One region of the Desulfoplanes formicivorans genome, then DNA from elsewhere that is predicted to be linked to it. Evidence: predicted binding sites of a transcription regulator. Region 1 holds the regulator's gene; each other region holds the start of a gene.

Region 1 (4,769 bases):
TCAATGCCCACACACTGACAATACGGCGTTTCTCCCACAATGGTCCTTGCCGTTTCAAGGAGAACATCGCCCAGTACACCATGGGTTACCAATACGATACCAATCATTCAAGCATACTCCCCGACTAGCCTAATTCAAGATGACGGTGTTCCAGGGAAACGACAAACCCTTTTTGACGAAGAATGGTGAACATTTTCTCTGTCACAGCCACGGATCGATGACGCCCGCCCGTACAGCCAAAACCAATGGTCAAACGGTAGCGCCCTTCCTTGGCATATAAGGGCAACAGGAAAAGGAGAAACCCCTGGAGTTTTTCAAAGAACTCCCGGGCAACGTCCTGGGCAAAAACATACTTGGCCACGGCCTCATCCTTGCCGGAAAAGGGCCGTAATTTTTCATCAAAATACGGATTGGGCAAAAACCTCAAATCCAGCACGATATCTGCTTCCGCCGGCACACCGTATTTGAATCCAAAGGAAATGAGATGAACCCGTAAACCCGAGGCGCTCTCCCTGGAAACGGTCCAATGTTCCTGGATGATTCGGCGCAGATCATGGACCGAATACGCAGATGTGTCCACTACAAGATCGGCCTGTTCCCGAATGGGAGCCAGGATTTCCCGTTCCATGGCCACGGCCTGCTCCAGGCCGGCCACGCGGTTTTCAAGGGGATGGGGACGTCGGGTTGTGGCGTAACGACGCAGCAGAACATTGGTTGCGGCTTCAATAAAAAGAATCCTGGGAACGACCCCCAGCTTGTCCAGTTCTTCCCGGGCAAGAAGCCACTGGTCCATGAAATCCAGTTGCCGCAGGTCCATACCCAAGGCAATCCCCCTGTATTTGCTGTTTTTTTCTTGAGCAAACAGAGTGACCAGGGCGGTAAGGATGCTTGCCGGAAGACCATCGACACAAAAAAAACCGAGATCTTCAAACACGTTGAGAGCGGTACTTTTGCCTGCCCCGGACAAACCGGTCAAAATGACAACAGGGGGTGTGATCGAACTCACAGGCTACGCCTCCTTGAGGAGGTTGCACAAGGCCATCTTGTCAGACGCATTGAGAAATGCCTGCCGAAAGGAAACATCTTGAAGGAGTCGGGAAATATGGGCCAAGATCCGCAAATGCATTCCTGCCACATGTTCCGGTGCCAGCACCAGAAAAAAGATACGGCAGGGCTTGTGGTCCAGCGCGTTGAAATCCAGTCCTTCGAGGCTGCGACCAACAACAAGCCCGACCTCCTGGATCCCCTCCATCTTGCCATGAGGGATGGCAATGCCGTCACCTATCCCCGTTGTCCCGAGCTTTTCCCTGTCCAGAAGAACCGAAAGTATCTTTTCCTGATCAAGTTCGGGCCACCTTGCCTTGAGGGGTTCAATAAGTTCGGCCAGGACCTCCTCCTTGGTCCTGGCCTGCAAGTCAGCGATTACACATGCATCATCGAGAAAATCAGCAAGTTTCATGTATCAAATCCCAGGATCAATAAGACCGAAATCTCCGTTTTTGCGGTGATAGATCACATTGACCCGTTCTGTTTCAGCATTGAGAAAAACCAAAAAATCATCTTCGAGGCTGTCCAGCTGCATGGCCGCTTCATCCACGCCCATGGGCTTGGGAGAAAAACGGTCCGAGCGGACAATAGTCGGGGTTTGCCCCTTGAGTTCCGTTTCATCGGAAAAACTGATGACATCAAATCTGCCGGTTGCCCCCTTTTTCCTGACCTTCTTGCCCTTGTCGCGTACACGGCGCACCTGGGCCTCGAGCTTGTCAAGGAGCAGGTCCACCGTGGAGTACATGTCTTCGCTCTGCTCGTTGGCCGACAATCGGAGGTTGTCACCGGTGAGGACCACATCTGCCCGATGACGAAACTTTTCCACTTCAAGATTGACCTGGAGATCAGCGTTATCCGGATTGGGGACATACTTGGCAATCTTGCCAAAACGACCCTTGGCATACTCGCGCAGATGATCTGAAGGCTCGAAGTTCTTGAAGTTGAAGTTCATATTCATAGAATACCTCCTGGATAAAGGTGGGTACACGACAACACATGTATGCCGTCCCAAACACGGCTCCAAGAAAGTTTCCTTGTACTCCGGAAAAAGCCCTGGGAGAATCAGAAAAATTTTTTGCGCCTGGAAGACGATTCAATATTCAGGGCCGAACGGTACTTGGCCACGGTCCTGCGCGCAATATTCACCTCAAGAATGTCCTTGAGCATTTTGGAAATTTTTTCGTCGCTGTACGGCTTTTTGGGATCTTCTCCTTCAATGATCTTCTTGATGGCCACCTTGACACTTTCCGAACCCACCTGGGTCCCGTCGTCCAGATCCAATGCGCTGTTGAAAAAATATTTGAGTTCAAAAATACCGTGAGGTGTTGCCAGGTACTTGTTGGTGGTGATCCGGCTGACCGTTGACTCGTGCATGTCAATATCAGCAGCCACATCCTTGAGGATAAGGGGTTTGAGGCGTGTGGGTCCGTAATCGAAAAAATCATGCTGAAACTTGACGATACTTTCCACCACCTTGAACAGGGTCCGCTGACGCTGCTGCAGACTCTTCATCAACCACTGGGCAGCACGCATTTTTTCATGAAGATAGGATGAGTCTTCCTTGCTTGTCCGCCCCTGCATGGTCTCCATGTAAAAGGGGTTGAGCTGCAATTTGGGCAAACCATCGTCATTGAGGACAATGATATAATCATCGTCATACTTGTACACGTAGGCATCAGGGCTGACATAAACCGAGGTGGAAGATCCGTAACTGGCACCGGGCAGGGGATCCAGGGCGGTAATGACGTCAAGATATTCCTTGAGATCGTCCTTGGCGAGCTTGAACTTGCGCAAAAGGGGCTTGTACCGGCGTTGCTCAATGTCTTCCAGATGATCCTCGATAAGGGACCTGAGGATGGGATCATGGTCGTCAACAGCATCAAGCTGGATGAGCAAACACTCCTTGGCCGTGCGGGCAGCAATGCCAACGGGGTCAAAATGCTGGACAACCCCAAGCACCCGCTCCACGGTTTCTTCCGATACCCCAAGCTGTTGGGCAAGGTCTTCCACACTGGCGGCCAGATATCCGGAAGAGGTGAGGCTGCCAATGATCATCTCACCAATGCGACAATCTTCTTCGTCTATATCGGAAAGATGGAGCTGCCAGAGCAGATGACCCTCAAGGGAGGGCTTGGCCGAAACGCGGCCTTCATAGGAACTGATCTCTTCCAGGGACTCACTTTCATACCCCTGAACCTGTCGGGTGGTACTGGAAAAATCTCCCAGATAATCTTCCCATTCGGCATTCTTGAGGAAATCTTTTTCCTCAGTTGCCAATTCCTTCTTGTCATCCTGTCCTTTGGTCTCGGCCTCCTGATTGCTCTCCTGCTCGGACTTGTTTTCGCCCTGACCTTGTTCGTCGAGCATGGGATTTTCCAGCAGTTCTTCCTGAATCACGTCCAGCAGCTCTACCCGCGATAGCTGTAAAAGCTTGATCGCCTGCTGCAATTGAGGGGTCATGACCAGCTGCTGAGTGAGCTTGAGATTTTGTCGTAATTCCAGAGCCATAAGTATTCTCGTCGAGGCAGGACTACCCGGGCGTCAAAGAGTGCCCGGCTAAAGAAAGGTTGCAAAAATGTTATGAATTATTTCAATAAAGTGAAAAAAGGATCATTCAAGTTTGCCTGCACTTTCCTTGTGCCACAGAAGCAAACCCCTTGCAATCATCTAAAGGGTGAAATCTTCTCCAAGATAAATCTGCCGCGCCTTGGGATTATTGACGATCTCGTCAGGGGTTCCTTCAAGGATGATCTGCCCATCATACACAATGGAGGCACGATCGCAGATATTGAGGGTCTCCCGGACATTGTGATCCGAAATGAGCACTCCAATACCCAACTCCCGCAGGGAACGGATAATCTGCTGGATATCCTCCACAGCCAAGGGATCAATACCGGCAAAGGGTTCGTCAAGAAGGATGAAGGTGGGGTCCTGAATCAGGGCGCGAGCAATCTCCAGGCGTCGGCGTTCTCCTCCGGACAAGAAGGCTGCCTTTTGATGGGCAAGGCGGGTAATACCCAATTGCTCAAGGAGATGATCGGCTTTTTCGTTGCGCTTTTTCCTGGACAGGCCCGTGTATTCCAGAATGATCATCAGATTCTGGCGAACAGTCAGCTTCTTGAAGATGGAACTTTCCTGGGGCAGATAACTGACGCCGCTTTTGGCCCTCTGATGCAAGGGCCACCGGGTGATTTCCTGGTCCCCCAGAAACACCGAGCCCCCATTGGGCCGAATGATTCCAACAAGCATGTAAAAGGTGGTGGTTTTCCCGGCACCATTGGGACCAAGCAGACCGACAACCTCACCATCCTCAACCTGGATGGTGATGCCTTTGACAACCCGTTTCTTGCCGAAAATTTTTACGAGATCATGAGCCCTGAGAATCGCCATGGTATCACTTCGTCTGTTGGGGGCGGGAAAAGAAAATGGCCTCGACCCGTTTTTTGCCACCAATGATCTCGCTGCGATTATCCCGCGTATACAGCTTGATGATTTCCCCGCTGATGGTGTTCTTGCCGTCTTCAAGGCGGGGACTTTCTTCCATCTGCAACATCTCCTGCTGCTGAAAATAGATGGCCTTGCCGCAGAACCCTTTTTTGCCCTGACTTTCCAACCGGACATTGTTCAGGGCCACAATCTTTTCAACATTGGAAAGATCCTGGGACGGCTGGTCATTGCCCGGGGTGGCCGTGGAAGTGGATGTTTCATTCTCGGCAAGATAA
Region 2 (4,769 bases), on a different contig from region 1:
TGGGGCAGGCTTTGATGCAGCGCGTGCATTTTTCCGTAGTCAGGCATTTTCTGGGATTGAAGGCCAGCTCGGGCTGTTTTTTGTGCGACTCGGGGTTGCTGCACCATTTGCAGCGCAGGGGACAGCCCTTGAGGAAGACCAGGGTTCTTATGCCGTCACCGTCATGAACGGAATAGTTCTGGATGTTGAAGACTATGCCTGTGGTTTTGGCGTCTGAAAGGGTCATGGCGATTTCCTTGTACCATGTGGAGGTGTGAAAAGCGGGAGAACGGGTCACTTCCGTCCTCCCGCTGGTGTGTTCAGGACACGCTAGATAGCGGCGTGCTCGGTACGGTTGATGACATCGTTCTGCAGGTCCTCGGACAGGTCGCAGAAGTAGGCGCTGTAGCCAGCGATGCGGACCAGGAGGTCACGGTAGTTGTCGGGGTCCTTCTGGGCAGCCAGGAGGGTTTCCTTGTTGATGATGTTGAACTGCAGATGCCAGAGGCGCAGGTCACACCATGTCCGGATCATGTCCATGATTTTGCGCGTACCCTCTTCACCCTCAACAGCCTTGGGGGAGAGCTTGAGGTTCAGCAGACGGGATGCACGATTCTTCATGCCGGTGTTTTTGGTGTGGTAGTTGGACATGAGAACGGCGGTGGGGCCGTTGTGGTCCGCGCCATGGGATGCGGAGGTACCGTCGGAAAGAGCGGTCCATGCATGACGTCCGTTGGGGGTTGCGGAAACGATCTTGCCGAAGGGGACGTGGGAGGTGATGGGCACGTAGCGCACGTCGCAATTGATGCCGCGTTCCTCGGAGTACTTTTCCGCGTACACCTGGGTGATGCGGTCCAGTTCCTTGGCAATGGAATCAGCGTAGGGATCGTTGTTGCCGTAGGCCGGAGCGTTGCGCAGCATCTCGCGAACATCTTCATGGCCTTCGAAATCGGTCGCCAGGGCTTCCATGACTTCTTCCATGGTCAATTTCTTGTCCTCGAAGACCAGCTTCTTGATGGCGGACAAGCTGTCGGTCACGGTGCCGTAACCCAGAATCTCGAAGTAGGAGAAGTCCACGCCACCTTCGATCTTCTCATTCTGCAGGTCCTTGCCTTCCTTCATGCACAGGTCGTGGAGCACGGAGGCCATGGGGGAGGCAAAGTGCTGGGGACGCAGCTTGTCCACCAGGGCCTGCTGGTAGAAGGCCTTGGAAATGAGGTTCATGTACTGGTCCACAAATGCCTTGTAGAATTCGTCCCAGGATTTGTAATCCGTTGCATTGCCGGTTTCCAGGCCGATGAGCTCATCGCCGTAGTGCTTCAAGCGACCATTGTTCAGGGTCATCTCGATGGCTGTGGCAGCGTTGATGTACACGCAACCCGAGGTGTAGGTGTCCCGGTTGGGCATGCGTGCTTCGGTGCAGCCGGAAACAGCGTAGTCCAGGGCTTCGTTGAAAGGAGCTCCCTTGGCCGTGTACAGGGGGATAATTTCCTCGTCATTGATCAGCTTGGGATACCCGGAACCATCCTTGATGGTCAGGGCAACCTCGTGCAGGAACCGCTCGGGAGTGCGGGAGTGAATACGCGTGGCCAGATCGGGATAGTTGAAAGGGAACTCTCTCTTGGAACGCAGGAAGAGATAGGAGAGATCGTTGGTGGCATCCTCACCTTCGGGAGTCTGGCCGCCGATGGTTACGGCTTCCCAGTGGGCATACCCTTCCTGGAACTCGTTCCCGGTGGGATTGATGTACAGATCCAGGAATTGAGCCATTTCAACCCACATGTTTTCCAGCAGTTCAGTGGCCTTGTCTTCGTCAATGATACCTGCTTCAAGATCCTTCTTGTAGAAGGGGTACAGATACTGGTCCATGCGCCCGTTGGAGATGATGGCAGAGGATTTCTGCTCGATACGGGAGAACATCTGCACGAACCACTGGCACTGCAAGGCTTCACGGAAATTGCGAGCGGGCTTGGCAGGCACCTGTTCGCAGATCTCGGCGATTTCCAGAAGTTCGGCCTTGCGTTTTTCATCGGTCTCGGCAGCAGCCAGCTCGCGTGCCAGAACAGCGTGACGCCTGGCCCAGATCATAACGGCATCACAAACGATGATCATGGCCTGGTAGAAGGGACGTTTTTCCACGTTCTGCACGGGGCTCAAGGGATCAAGGGCGTCCAGTCTGGCCTGGGCTTCGGCCTTGATGTCCTCGAAACCGCGCTTGATGACTTTTTCGAAGTCATGGACCCACTGCAGGGCGGAGCGGTAGGAAGACGTCTCGCTGACAACGAACTTGGACTTCAGACCTTCGTCGTCATCGTAGGTGACGGTGCGCAGTTCCTCGGGCATGGCGTGATTCAGATGCTCGTGGTAGGTCTTGCCTTCCCAGTAGGGAGCGATTTCGTTCAAAAGAAGATCCGTGTCTTCCTTAGAAAGGAGAAAGGGGCTCTTGGCCCGCTTGTGCAGATCCTTCATGACCACCTTGTAGAAATCGCCGTCGATTTCAGGGTACAGGATCCCGTAACGACCCATCTTGCCAGCACGGCCAGCCAGAAGAGAATTGGGAGTGATGTAGACGGTGATGTTCTCGGCAACGTTTTTGAGTGCCTTGGCCCATCGGAGAACAAGAACCTGCCCTTCGGTGGTCTTCATGGATTCGGTAAAATACCGGGCACGTTCGATGTCGATGGAGGGTACAGTCATGTGAAACGTGTCAAGAATGCCGTAGACGCGTTCACGGCCCTTACGAGTATCGATCTTGTTGATGAGACGATCTTCCTGGGGAGAGAGGGTGCAGCAACCTGTCATGGTAGTTCTCCTGATTATGTTGTGAGAGGCGTCTTTGAAAAAAGAGACGCAACCCGTTGAATTTTCTGTGCACGATGTTTTTTACGTGCAGGATGTTTCGCTAGCAGCAATACCAGTGCCAAACTATTAATTGCTTGATATGTATGATTAAATATTGTTTTTTTGTTTTTTGAATAGTGGGCATGCGTTTGTATGTGCTTGTAGCATCAATGCAACACCATGTGGCCTCAAGTCAGTAATTTCGGGGATTTGAAATGTATATTGCAGTGGCGCAACATTGTGGGCGGATGCATGGCATGTGAGAAAACAGACAAGAGTTCAATCCTCTCTGCTCCCTGCTTTGGTCATCCGGACAAAGATCAGCAGCAGAAGTTTGATCGAAACGGCACAAGGCGTTTCTTGGTGGTTGCGGGACAGGGCCAGGAAGGCCGGCAGTACTGATCTGAAGTGCCCAGATACAAGAGAACATGTCTGGAGACAGGATCACCCGCGGGTGTCGTGACCGGCAGGTGATTCTGTACTGGGGTGAAGGATGTGGCGGGGGAGATGTCATCGTGTACCGCGGCGTATTGCCGTGATGACGCGGGGAATTGTAAGCTTTGATGCAGCCAGATTGTACAGTGATCTCTGTTGAAATGGCCTGAATATTGCTTTAATTGCCCGTTATTTGAACCGGTTAAATGATTTTCTGCCATGATTCAGGCTGGTTTTCAGCATTTCAACCCCAGGAGTAATTTTGTGTACGGATTTGGAATCACAACCCATCAATTCATACTGGCCTTTTGCATCGCGGTGTTCGGAGCCTTTGGCAACGGTCTGGCCGGATTCGGGCTTGCTTTGCTCATCGGGCCTTTTTTGCTCATGATCAATCCCGCCTTTTTTCCAGGGCCCATCATTCTTTTGGTCGGGTTGATCACCACCATGGTCATGATCAGGGAACGCAAAGCCGTCAGCTGCTCCTGCGTCAAGCAGGCCCTGGGCGGGTTCATTCCGGGTACAGCCCTTGCGGCCCTGATTGCGGCCCGGCTTCCGGAGCGCGAGATCGCCCTGCTTTTCGGGGGGCTCATCTTTGTGGCCGTGGGCATGAGTCTTGTGGGGCCCGCCATACGGCCTGGCAAAAAGATACTTTTTTCTGCCGGGGTTCTGGGTGGTTTCATGGGAACCCTCAGCGGGGTGAGCATGCCTCCCCTGGCTTTGGCCCTGCAGAACCGCCCCGGTCCGGAGCTGCGCGGGACCATTGCCTGCGTGGGGTTTCTTTCCGTTATCCTGTCAACCATTGCCCTGGCCCTGGTCGGGCGTCTCGGGATAAAGGAACTGCAGCTGGCCCTTTGTCTGGCCCCAGGAGTTGTCCTTGGCTATGTGTTTTCGTTTCCTGTGGCCGAGTATTTTGACAAACGGTGCACCCGGCCGGCCGTGTTTCTGCTCTCCTCCATCAGCGCCGTGGCCATGATTGTCAGATATGTTTGAATAATGGGGAGGCGAGGAAGGGGGCTTTGCAAAGGCCGATACAGGTGATGTCACCTGTATCGGCCTTTTATGTTGTGCACGCAGGCAACAGCAAAGGGTATTTGGGTGAAAGAGGGAAGAACGCGTCGGGCAGATGGGGTTAGTGCAGCCGTGTTGAGGTTCGAAACGGCTTGAGCATGAAGCACCCGGCAAGCAGGCAGACCATGGCCCCGTCCACGGCCAGGACAAGGCGTACGGAATAATATTGCGATATCAGTCCGTTCAGGGCCAAAGCCAGAGGCATGACCGAATAGGCCACTGCCGTGAGAATGGAAAAGAATCGTCCTTTGAGGGCATCCGGAACCGTGCGTTGAAAAAATCCCAGGGCCGTGGCGCTGGCCAGGGCCAGCCCGGCTCCTGCACCAAACACCAGGGGAAGTCCCAGCCAGGGGGTGGGCGAAAGGGCAAACGCAAGGACAGACGCTCCCAGGCCCACAACCCCGGTTATGATCCGCTGCAGCATGCGTCCCTGGGCCACAAAA
Region 3 (4,769 bases), on a different contig from region 1:
TCTGGATCAACGCTATCTGCCCGTCAGGGAGGAGGCATTTGTCTGCTCCGGGGTCAAGGATATCATATACGCCCTGCAAACCATGGTTGTCAGGGGTGCTCCTGCCATTGGCGTGACCGCGGCCTATGGATGCTATCTGGCTGCCCGTGAAGTGGACCCGGCTGATCCCCATTGGTCCGAAGGGGTCATGTCCCGGCTGGACAAGCTGGCCCAGGCCCGGCCCACAGCAGTCAATCTCAAGTGGGCGGTGAACCGCATGCGTGCGGCCTGGCAGGATAATGAGGCCATCACCAACCTGGGGGAGCTTGCCGATTTCTGGCTCTCCCTTGCCCGACAGATCCAGGCCGAAGACATTGCCATGTGCAAGGCCATAGGCCGGTTTGGCGGAGAACTCCTCGAAGATGGAGACACGGTCATGACCCATTGCAATGCCGGAGCCCTGGCAACAGCCGGGTACGGGACCGCCCTGGGGGTCATCCGGGGCGGGGTGGATATGGGCAAACGCATCCAGGTCATTGCCAACGAGACTCGTCCCTTTCTCCAGGGAGCGCGGCTGACAGCCTACGAGCTTCACAAGGACAATATTCCCGTGAAAGTGGCCTGCGACAATGCCTGTTCCCTGCTCATGGCCAGAAAGCTCGTGCACAAGGTGGTGGTGGGTGCGGACCGCATTGCAGCCAACGGGGACGTGGCCAACAAGATCGGCACTTCGGGTGTTGCCATCCTGGCCCGGCATTACGGGATTCCCTTTTACGTGGCTGCGCCATCCTCCACCTTTGATCCGGACACCCCTGACGGCAACAGGATTCCCATTGAAGACCGGCCGCCCCGCGAGGTCACCCATGTGGGCGATGTCCAGATCACGCCGTCCGGGGTGGAGGTGTTCAATGTGGCCTTTGATATCACCCCCAACGAGCTTATTACGGGGATCGTCACGGAACAGGGGGTGGTGTATCCGCCATATGGGGAAACCATTGCGTCCATGATATTTCACAACAGATAACGGCTTTGGTTCTCATGGCTCCGGTTTAATCGCACGGGATTGGGTGGGCATGGGCATGCCCGGATCCCGTGCCTGATGTGGCTTTAATCTTCCAACCCGCGGGCAGGCATGTTTCCACTTCGCGATGACACCCCCAATGTGCACAAACCGGTCATGGTGACCACCATCGTGGTCGTCAATGCGGTGTTGTTTCTTGGTGGGCTGCTCCTTTCCCCCCGGGGTCAGGCGTACGTCTTTCACGTCTTCGGGGTGGTACCCCTTCGACTGACCGATCCCATGTGGGCAACGGCCCACGGGTATCCGGGCGGAGTTCTGGTTTCCCTGGTCTCGCACATGTTTTTGCACAGCTCGTGGATGCACATCATCGGGAACATGTGGACCCTTTGGATCTTCGGGGACAACATCGAAGATGTCATGGGACCCTTCAGGTTTCTGCTTTTTTACCTGTGTTGCGGGTTTGCCGCTCTGCTGACCCATCTTGTTTTCAATTTTTCCTCACCCATCCCGGTTGTTGGCGCTTCAGGAGCCATTGCCGGGGTTATGGGCGCCTATCTTGTGCTTTATCCCCATGCCAAGGTGGTCACCCTGATCCCCATCTTCATTTTCCCCTGGTTTGTGGATCTGCCGGCTGTTCTCTTTTTGGGCATCTGGTTTCTCTTGCAGTTTTTCAATGGAGCTGCTTCAGCAGCCGGAACCGGAGGGGTTGCATGGTGGGCCCATGTGGGCGGTTTTGTGGCGGGCATTGTCTTGCTTCGGTTGTTTGAAGACAAAAAGCGCTGTCAGAAATGCTATCTTTCCGGCAAGAACGTGACGCCCTTCTGGAATGCTGTGCCCAAGGGGCCACGACCCGATGACGATCCCTGGAAACATTTGCGGTCGTGAAAAGGGCAGGGCAAGGGCTCTGGTGAGCCTTGCTGATCGCCTTGGTGCCAATTGAGCAGGGTTGGCCCGGGATCATTCCTTTTTGCTTGACACCAGGGCCTCTCTTACATAGAAACCCTCCATTCCACACATGCCGGGGTGGTGAAACTGGTAGACGCACTGGACTCAAAATCCAGCGGTAGCAATACCATGCGAGTTCGATTCTCGCCCCCGGCACCAGACAGTGAAAAGGGCTTATGGATTTTCCATAAGCCCTTTTTTTATCGGGTGGACCTGGATGAAGGTTGCGATACGCAGTGGTCAGGGCAACTCGTTGCAGGCAACGACAAACGGCCCGGAAGACAGAATCTTCCGGGCCGTTTGCTCAGGAGAAGATGAAGCTGATGATGCTCTTGTTACTCTACGTTGGTTGGTTCGTAGCCGGATCCGTCCATCATACCGCGGCCAGATCCATGCATCATGCCGGAACCAGATCCGTTCATCATGCCGTGGCCAGATCCGCTCATCATGCCGCAACCGCCCATACCGTTGCCGCGCCTGGGGTGGTGAAAGCCGCCCCAGCCGACCTTGAGGCCGATTTCCTTTTCAAGACGATTTTTGAGGGCCTCATGCTCGGTACGCATCTGCGTGTGCAATGCACCGATTTCCTTGACAAGGGCCTTGATTTCTTCAGGCTTGGTGTTGGGATTGGGGGAAAGGGCCTTGAGTTCAAGACGTTTTTGCCACATGGATTCGCGCAGCGGGGTCATCTTGGTGTGGAATGCATCCATGATCTTGCGGTAGGCTTCCTGTTTTTCCGGAGTCAATTGGGCGATCTGGGCGGGGTTGTACCCCATTCTTGGTCCACAGTTGCCAGGACCCATGCTGCCATGGCCGCCGTTGCCAAATCCTGCCTGCCTGCCGGGTCCGGCAATGGCAAAAGATGCCAGGCCGACCATGGCCACCAAGGCCAGGGTAATGATGAGAGTTTTGTTGCGTTCCATAACAGTCCTCCTTTGCGGATTGAAATTTGCTAGATGTATTCCCCATAAAGCAATGGCGATGCCAAGTTGAAAAAATTTTTTTCAATATGCTGATATACCACGTATAAATTATTCAAGAGTGTGCGGCCGTTTCCAGCGTTGGCCAAAGCTGGATTCTGGTGTATAAAAAATGAGCATGTTTACACCCATCAGGTGTATAAAATATGAACACCTGGTTGTATTCTATCCACCCGGGATGCTCGTGCACGAGTGAGGACCATAGAGCATGTTTGTCAGAAAAAAACACAGTGATCTACCAAGGATTTTTTCTCCCTGGGTGGTCATCGGATCGTCGCTGATCCTGTTTGTCATTGTCACCGTACTCACGGTCATGAATATCAACCGACAGCGAGCCGCTACCTCCACGGTGCTTCTGGAAAAAGGCCAGGCACTCATCAAGGCCCTGGAGGCGGGCTCGCGCATAGGGATGCGCGGCCGGTTTGCCCAGGGTATCCGGCTGAGTCATCTTCTGGAAGAGACAGCCAAGCTGCCGGGAGTGGATTTCATTGTGGTCACCAATCCCGAAGGCGGGATCATTGCGAGCAATGATTTCGACAGGATAGGAGCAACCTTCCTCCCCGGTCACGGGGACAGGGTTGTGCCGTCCGAGCATCCCCAATGGTTCATGGACAAGGGGGCGGATGGAGCCTCCCTGTTTGTGGTATACAGTGAATTCCGACCCATCATGAAGGCCGGATTTCGGGAACATGCCCAGACCATGCGGGAGCGCTTTTTGGCCTTTTGTCCGGCGCGGCCTTCCCCGCCCCCCATGCATGGCGGCGTTGTTCACCCGGAAAAGATGTTCATCTACCTGGGGCTCAAGGCCACTTCCATGGAGGACGCCCAGAAAAGCGATCTCATGCATTCTGTAGTCATGTCCTGCATCGTCCTGTTTGTCGGTCTGGCTGGATTCATTTCCCTGTTCTGGGCCCAGAACCTGCGCGTTTCCCAAAGGCTGTTGAGCGATTCCAGGGCCTTTGCTTCCGAAGTGGTTGCTAATCTTCCCGAAGGACTTGTGGTTATGGGGCCGGATGGGGAAGTTTCCTTTGGGAATGAATCAGCCGTTGCCTTGTGTGCTCCTGAAACGACCACAAGTGGCAACGCGGCCCAGACCGATACCTTGATGATTCCCGAGGAGATCCGTCCGGTCATTGATCGCCTGGAAACGGAACGGGTGGTCACGGAACAGGAGATTGTGTGTACGTTTGAACACGATCGGGAGATCCCCCTTGGGGTCAGCGGTGCCAGGATCATTACCGAGGACGGCAGGTTCCTTGGCAAGATCATCATTTTGCGTGATCTGCGAGAGGTTCGGCGGTTGCAGCAAGAGGTCAAGCGCAAGGAAAAGCTGGCCGCCATAGGCAGCCTTGCTGCCGGGGTGGCCCACGAGATCCGCAATCCCCTGAGTTCCATCAAGGGGTTTGCCACCTTGTTTCGGGCCCGGTTCGAACCGGAAAGCACGGAACACGGTGCCGCGGAAATCATGATCCACGAGGTGGACCGGCTGAACCGGGTGGTTACCGAGCTCATCGAATACGCTCGACCTTCTCGTATTGCTGCCAGGGACACGGATCTGGGTACCATGATCAACCATTCCCTTTCTCTTATCCAGCAGGATGTGCAACGCGCAGGCGTGCGTGTGGAAACGGATATCCCCGAGGATATTTCCCCGGTGTTCCTCGATCCGGACAGGATGCAGCAGTGTCTTTTGAATGTTTATCTGAATGCCGTTCAGGCCATGCCCCAAGGGGGTATCCTGCGCGTGGAGGGATTTCGTGCTCCGGATGGTCGATTCGGCATGCGCATCAGCGACACGGGCAAGGGTATTCCTGCCCAGGATCTGCCCAAGATTTTTGATCCCT
Region 4 (4,769 bases), on a different contig from region 1:
ATCGTATGATTTCCGATTTGGGAAATCGCTGCCGGCAAATTACGCACATGCGCATTGGAACATGATTGCACCGATGCGGGGTATGGTTGTTCGGCTCGATCTTGCAAGATCGGTTTGGTGGATGCATAGCAGGTCGAAAAATAATGTTTTTTGGAAAATTGATGGTTGGTAAGATGCAGCTTCAAAAAACGTGTGACGTCTCCTGAACGATGCACGGATTTCAGCTCTGTTGGTCGTTGTCGGATTCAGCTGTTTCGGCATCCTCGTGCTCATCGCTTTCAGGAGCCTTTTCCGCAAGCAGGTTGGCAGCAGCCTTGAGATCGGCGACATTTTCTTCCCCGATACCCTCAATATCCAACAGTTCTGCTTCCGTGCTCTCGACGACACTGTTTACATCCTCGAAACCGGCCTCAATGAGATTGTCCACATGGATCTCCGCAGCACTGGCCAGCTGTTCCAGACCCCGACGGTTTTTGTTCAGTTCTCCGTAACGGCTTTCCGTGAAGATATCGATACGCCACCCGAGGAGTTTGGCCGCGAGTTTGACGTTTTGCCCCTTGCGGCCGATGGCCGGCGTGAGCTGATCGTCGGGAACAACCACTTCCAGGGTCTTGTCATCGTCATCCACGGTGATTCTGGATATGACCGCCGGTGAAAGTGCGTTGGCCGCATAGGTGGTAATGTCCGGATTCCAGAGCACGATATCAATGCGTTCACCCCGGAATTCCTGGACAATATTCTGGATGCGCGAGCCCTTGACGCCCACGCAGGCCCCAACGGGATCAACATCGGGTTCGTGGGAAATGACCGCCACCTTGGCACGCAGGCCCGGATCACGCGCCACACCCATGATGGTCACGATGCCATCGTCGATCTCGGGAACTTCGCGTTTGAACAGGGCTTTCATGTACTCGGGGTGCGATCTGGAGACAACGACCTGAGGACCGCGGCCTTCCTGCTTGACGTCTACAATATAGGTCTGAACCCGATCTCCCTGACGGAAACGTTCCCTTGGGATCTGTTCGTTCTTGGGAAGGATGGCTTCGGTTCTGCCGAGGTTGATCACCCAGCCGTTGCGATCCCGGCGTTGAATGATGCCGCCTACGATTTCTCCGATGCGATCCTTGTATTCTTCGTAGATGATTTCATGCTCAGCGTCACGCATCCGCTGGATGATGACCTGTTTGGCGGATTGGGCTGCGATTCTCCCCAGGTCCTCGATTTCCATGCGAAATCCCACTTCGTCGTCCAGCTGGACGTTGGGATCGTGGATCTTGGCATCTTCCAGGGTGATTTCCCGGGAGGGGTCGTTCACCTCGGCAACCACCACCTTGAACTGGTAGACCTCGATCTCGCCGATTTCTTCATTGAAGCTGACTTCGATATCAAGATTGTCGCCGTATTTTTTGATCACCGAGGCCCGGATGGCTTCTTCGAGAGTGTCCACAAGAAGATCACGGTCGATGCCCTTGTCTTTGCTGATCTGATCGATTGCTTTTTTTAGCTCCATGCCCATGAGGATTCTCCGCTTCTTCTTGGAATCAAAAGGATTCGGATAACGGTTGGTTGAAAGGACAGCGGGTGCACCATGTGCCTGCCGCGGTCGTGTACTCTGATCAGCCCGTGAAGACGAGTCGCAGTTTTTTGGTTTCGCCCCATGAAAATTCGTGTTCGCTTTGGTCGTCGAGCCGCAGGGCAAAGGTGTCTCCCGTACGCGAGGTCAAGATGCCCCTGAACTGCTTGCGTCCCTGCCTGGGCGCGTTCAGGGTCAGTTTGACGGTTTTGTTCAGAAATCCGTCGAGCTGCTCGGGCGAAAAAAAGATGCGATCAAGACCTGGAGAGGAAACTTCCAGATTGTACGCGCCTGCAATGATGTCTTCCACATCCAGAAGGACGCTTGCCTGGCGGCTGAATGCCGCGCACGTGTCAATGGTCACCCCTTGGGGTGAGTCAATGAAGATGCGCACAATCCGGTGTTTGGGAGACGCAAGAATCAATTCAATACCCCAGATGGCGACGTTGTGTTCCTCGCACAGGGGGGCCAGAATGGAAATGAGCTGGTCGTAAAGTATGTGTTTTTGCATTTGTTTCCAAAAAAAAAGTGGACCAAAATGGTCCACCCCTCAATAACCCTACCACTTCGGTTATGTCATTACATCTTGGAGTGGAGCGGATGACGGGGCTCGAACCCGCGACACCAAGCTTGGGAAGCTTGTACTCTACCAGCTGAGCTACATCCGCCCGGAAAGCTCTTCTCTTTTGTCGAATTTTCTGGGTTTGTCAACTTTTTTTTCCTGAGATCGACCCGGATGCGTGCCTGCGCCATTCTTAACACAAATGGTCCGGATAGGCAAAAAATGCCCACGCTTTTGGCGGGGACGAGGAACATGGTTTTTTGGAAAACAATATGAATTCTGGCAGGATTATTGCTTTGGTGGAAGATTACGGAGGGTATCAGTCATGCAATCAGCAGTATACAGCGCGGTTTTCGGGAGTACAACCCAGTCCAAGCGGCTTAATTACATCGCCAATAATTTGGCGAACGTCAATACGACCGGCTTCAAAAGGATGGCCATGTCCTTTTGCGATGCGTTCAGGAATCAGGAAATTGGCAAGGACCCCATGGTCTCACAGACCCGGTTGCATACCGTGGACGTGGATCTTAGCCAGGGCGGCTTGACCATGACAGGCAATCCTCTGGATCTGGCCATTGAGGGCAAGGGCTTTTTCAAGCTGGAGACCCCCAATGGGGTTCGCTACACCCGGGCGGGCATGTTTCGGCTTGATGACAATGGGGTCATAACGGATGTTCATGGCAATATCTTGCAGGGCGAGGGCGGTCCGGTCACGGTACCACGTGATTCACAGCCTGTTATCAACGATGCCGGGGAACTGTATGTTGATGGAGCTGTTGTGGGACGTATTGCCGTGGTTACTTTTGATGAGGCCCAGCGCCTTGAACCGGTGGGTCGGCATTTGTTCCGGACTCCTGATGATCAGTCCTTTGAGGAAATACCGGCCACTGACTCCATGGTCCATCAGGGCTTTCTTGAAAATTCCAATGTGGAGGTTGTGCAGGAAATGGTCAGGATGATTGAGGTCTCTCGCAATGTGGGTGCTGAACAGAAAATTATGACTACGTCTTCGGACATGGACGACAAGGCAATCAACACCGTGGGCAAGATTTAGACGGAATCTGTAGTTAGGACGCGAAATGGTCCGAAACATGGGCCGTGTGTGGGTAGGACATTAATGTATGAAATGTAAAAATTAGGAGATAACAAGGTTATGATGCGATCATTGTGGACAGCAGCTTCAGGCATGGTGGCCATGCAGCGCAACATTGACGTGATTTCCAACAATCTGTCCAATGTGAGCACAACGGGGTTCAAGAAGAGTCGGGCGGAATTCGAGGATCTCATGTACCAGAACCTTAAGATATCCGGTGCCCAGAATGTTTCCGGCGATCGGTTGCCCACGGGTATTCAGGTGGGCATGGGGGTGCGGGCCGTGGATGTGCACAAGATTTTTACCGAGGGTGATCTGACCAATACCGGCAATCAGCTTGATCTGGCCATCGAGGGGGATGGGTTTTTCAAGGTGGAGGATGCCAACGGCGATGATGCCTATACCCGTGTAGGATCGTTCAAACTCAATGTTGACGGTGAGCTGGTTACCTCGGGGGGATACAGGTTGCAGCCCAATTTTACGGTTCCCGTGGAAACACAAAATATCGTCATTACCGAAGACGGACATATTAGCGCCCTGGATAAAAACGGCGAGTCCCTGCAGGAAGGGGATATCCCTTTGTATACCTTTATCAACCCGGCCGGGCTCAAGGCCAAGGGACGCAACCTGTATGTGGAGACTGAAGGGTCCGGCGATCCTGTGGAGGGAACCCCCGGAGAGAACAATGTGGGGACGCTGGCCCAGGGATTCCTTGAGTCTTCCAATGTGGATCTCGTGGAGGAAATGGTCAACATGATTGTCGCCCAAAGGGCCTATGAAACCAATTCCAAGGCCATTACCACGGCCGATAACATGCTTCAGACCGCCAACCAGATGAAGCGATAGGTTTGCCATGCGGGATCTGTCTGCAATCATAACGCGCATGCTTGCGCTTTTTATTGGGATGCTGTGGTTGGGCGTTGGACATGGGCATGCAGCCACCGTCGAACGCCTCGTGTTTGCCGATGCCGTCTGCGTACAGGGGCCCCAGGTAACCCTTGGCGATCTGGCCGTGTCCAGTGGACCGGAATCAGCGGTTTTTCTGGAGCATTTTGCCTCGTTCAAGATGGCGGATGCTCCTTCCCGTCAAGGGGACCGGATGATCCTTGCTGCGGACATGATTCGTGCTGCTTTGGGTCGGATACCCCCTGTCCCTGGCGATTGCGACATCCCTTCTCAGATCCATGTCCAGCAGGGAGGGCGGGTCATTGCCTCGGCCGCCATCAGACGTCAGGTCGACAAATTTTTGACAACAGCCCTGACATCCACCCGGGCAGAGATCACCATCCGGGACTACCGGATTCCTGACCGGTTGTTTTTGCCTGATGCCCTTGGAACGGTACGCATTGACTCGTCGCGGGCCATTGCTCCTGGCCGCGTCTCGCTGCGCATCAAGATTCTGGACGGGAACAAAATGGTTGTGCGTCAGATTGCCGCCAGCGCATTTGTGGATGCCTGGGTGACGGTTCCTTGCGCTGCCAGGCCCCTGAGCAGAGGACGAATCATTGTTCCTGATACCGTGCGTTTTGAACGCAAAAATC

What was found. The regulator sigma-54, encoded in region 1, starts transcription at its own class of promoters, with help from an activator protein. The targets are predictions, from matches to a motif close to CTGGCACGGNNNNTGCTT.
Region 2: a site for sigma-54 is predicted at 2,886-2,903, ahead of hpsG ((2S)-3-sulfopropanediol dehydratase). Genes of this name have one in related genera too.
Region 3: a site for sigma-54 is predicted at 2,916-2,933, ahead of DPF_RS11855 (Spy/CpxP family protein refolding chaperone). Genes of this name have one in related genera too.
Region 4: a site for sigma-54 is predicted at 2,415-2,432, ahead of flgF (flagellar basal-body rod protein FlgF). Genes of this name have one in related genera too.

The regions. Positions count from the first base shown of each region.
Region 1 covers NZ_BDFE01000016.1:157,219-161,987, forward strand. The annotation lists gene DPF_RS08650 (PTS sugar transporter subunit IIA) at 1-107, opposite strand, end outside; gene rapZ (RNase adapter RapZ) at 125-1,006, opposite strand; gene DPF_RS08660 (PTS sugar transporter subunit IIA) at 1,010-1,459, opposite strand; gene hpf (ribosome hibernation-promoting factor, HPF/YfiA family) at 1,463-2,005, opposite strand; gene rpoN (RNA polymerase factor sigma-54) at 2,110-3,555, opposite strand; gene lptB (LPS export ABC transporter ATP-binding protein) at 3,715-4,437, opposite strand; gene DPF_RS08680 (LptA/OstA family protein) at 4,442-4,769, opposite strand, start outside.
Region 2 covers NZ_BDFE01000009.1:182,950-187,718, forward strand. The annotation lists gene hpsH ((2S)-3-sulfopropanediol dehydratase activating enzyme) at 1-226, opposite strand, end outside; gene hpsG ((2S)-3-sulfopropanediol dehydratase) at 310-2,781, opposite strand; gene DPF_RS04675 (sulfite exporter TauE/SafE family protein) at 3,520-4,248, shown strand; gene DPF_RS04680 (MFS transporter) at 4,388-4,769, opposite strand, start outside.
Region 3 covers NZ_BDFE01000020.1:77,802-82,570, forward strand. The annotation lists gene mtnA (S-methyl-5-thioribose-1-phosphate isomerase) at 1-1,003, shown strand, start outside; gene DPF_RS11845 (rhomboid family intramembrane serine protease) at 1,112-1,885, shown strand; tRNA gene DPF_RS11850 (tRNA-Leu) at 2,018-2,104, shown strand; gene DPF_RS11855 (Spy/CpxP family protein refolding chaperone) at 2,281-2,868, opposite strand; gene DPF_RS11860 (ATP-binding protein) at 3,134-4,769, shown strand, end outside.
Region 4 covers NZ_BDFE01000020.1:57,206-61,974, forward strand. The annotation lists gene DPF_RS13805 (YlxR family protein) at 1-127, opposite strand, end outside; gene nusA (transcription termination factor NusA) at 221-1,516, opposite strand; gene rimP (ribosome maturation factor RimP) at 1,617-2,084, opposite strand; tRNA gene DPF_RS11745 (tRNA-Gly) at 2,166-2,241, opposite strand; gene flgF (flagellar basal-body rod protein FlgF) at 2,461-3,189, shown strand; gene flgG (flagellar basal-body rod protein FlgG) at 3,289-4,074, shown strand; gene flgA (flagellar basal body P-ring formation chaperone FlgA) at 4,142-4,769, shown strand, end outside.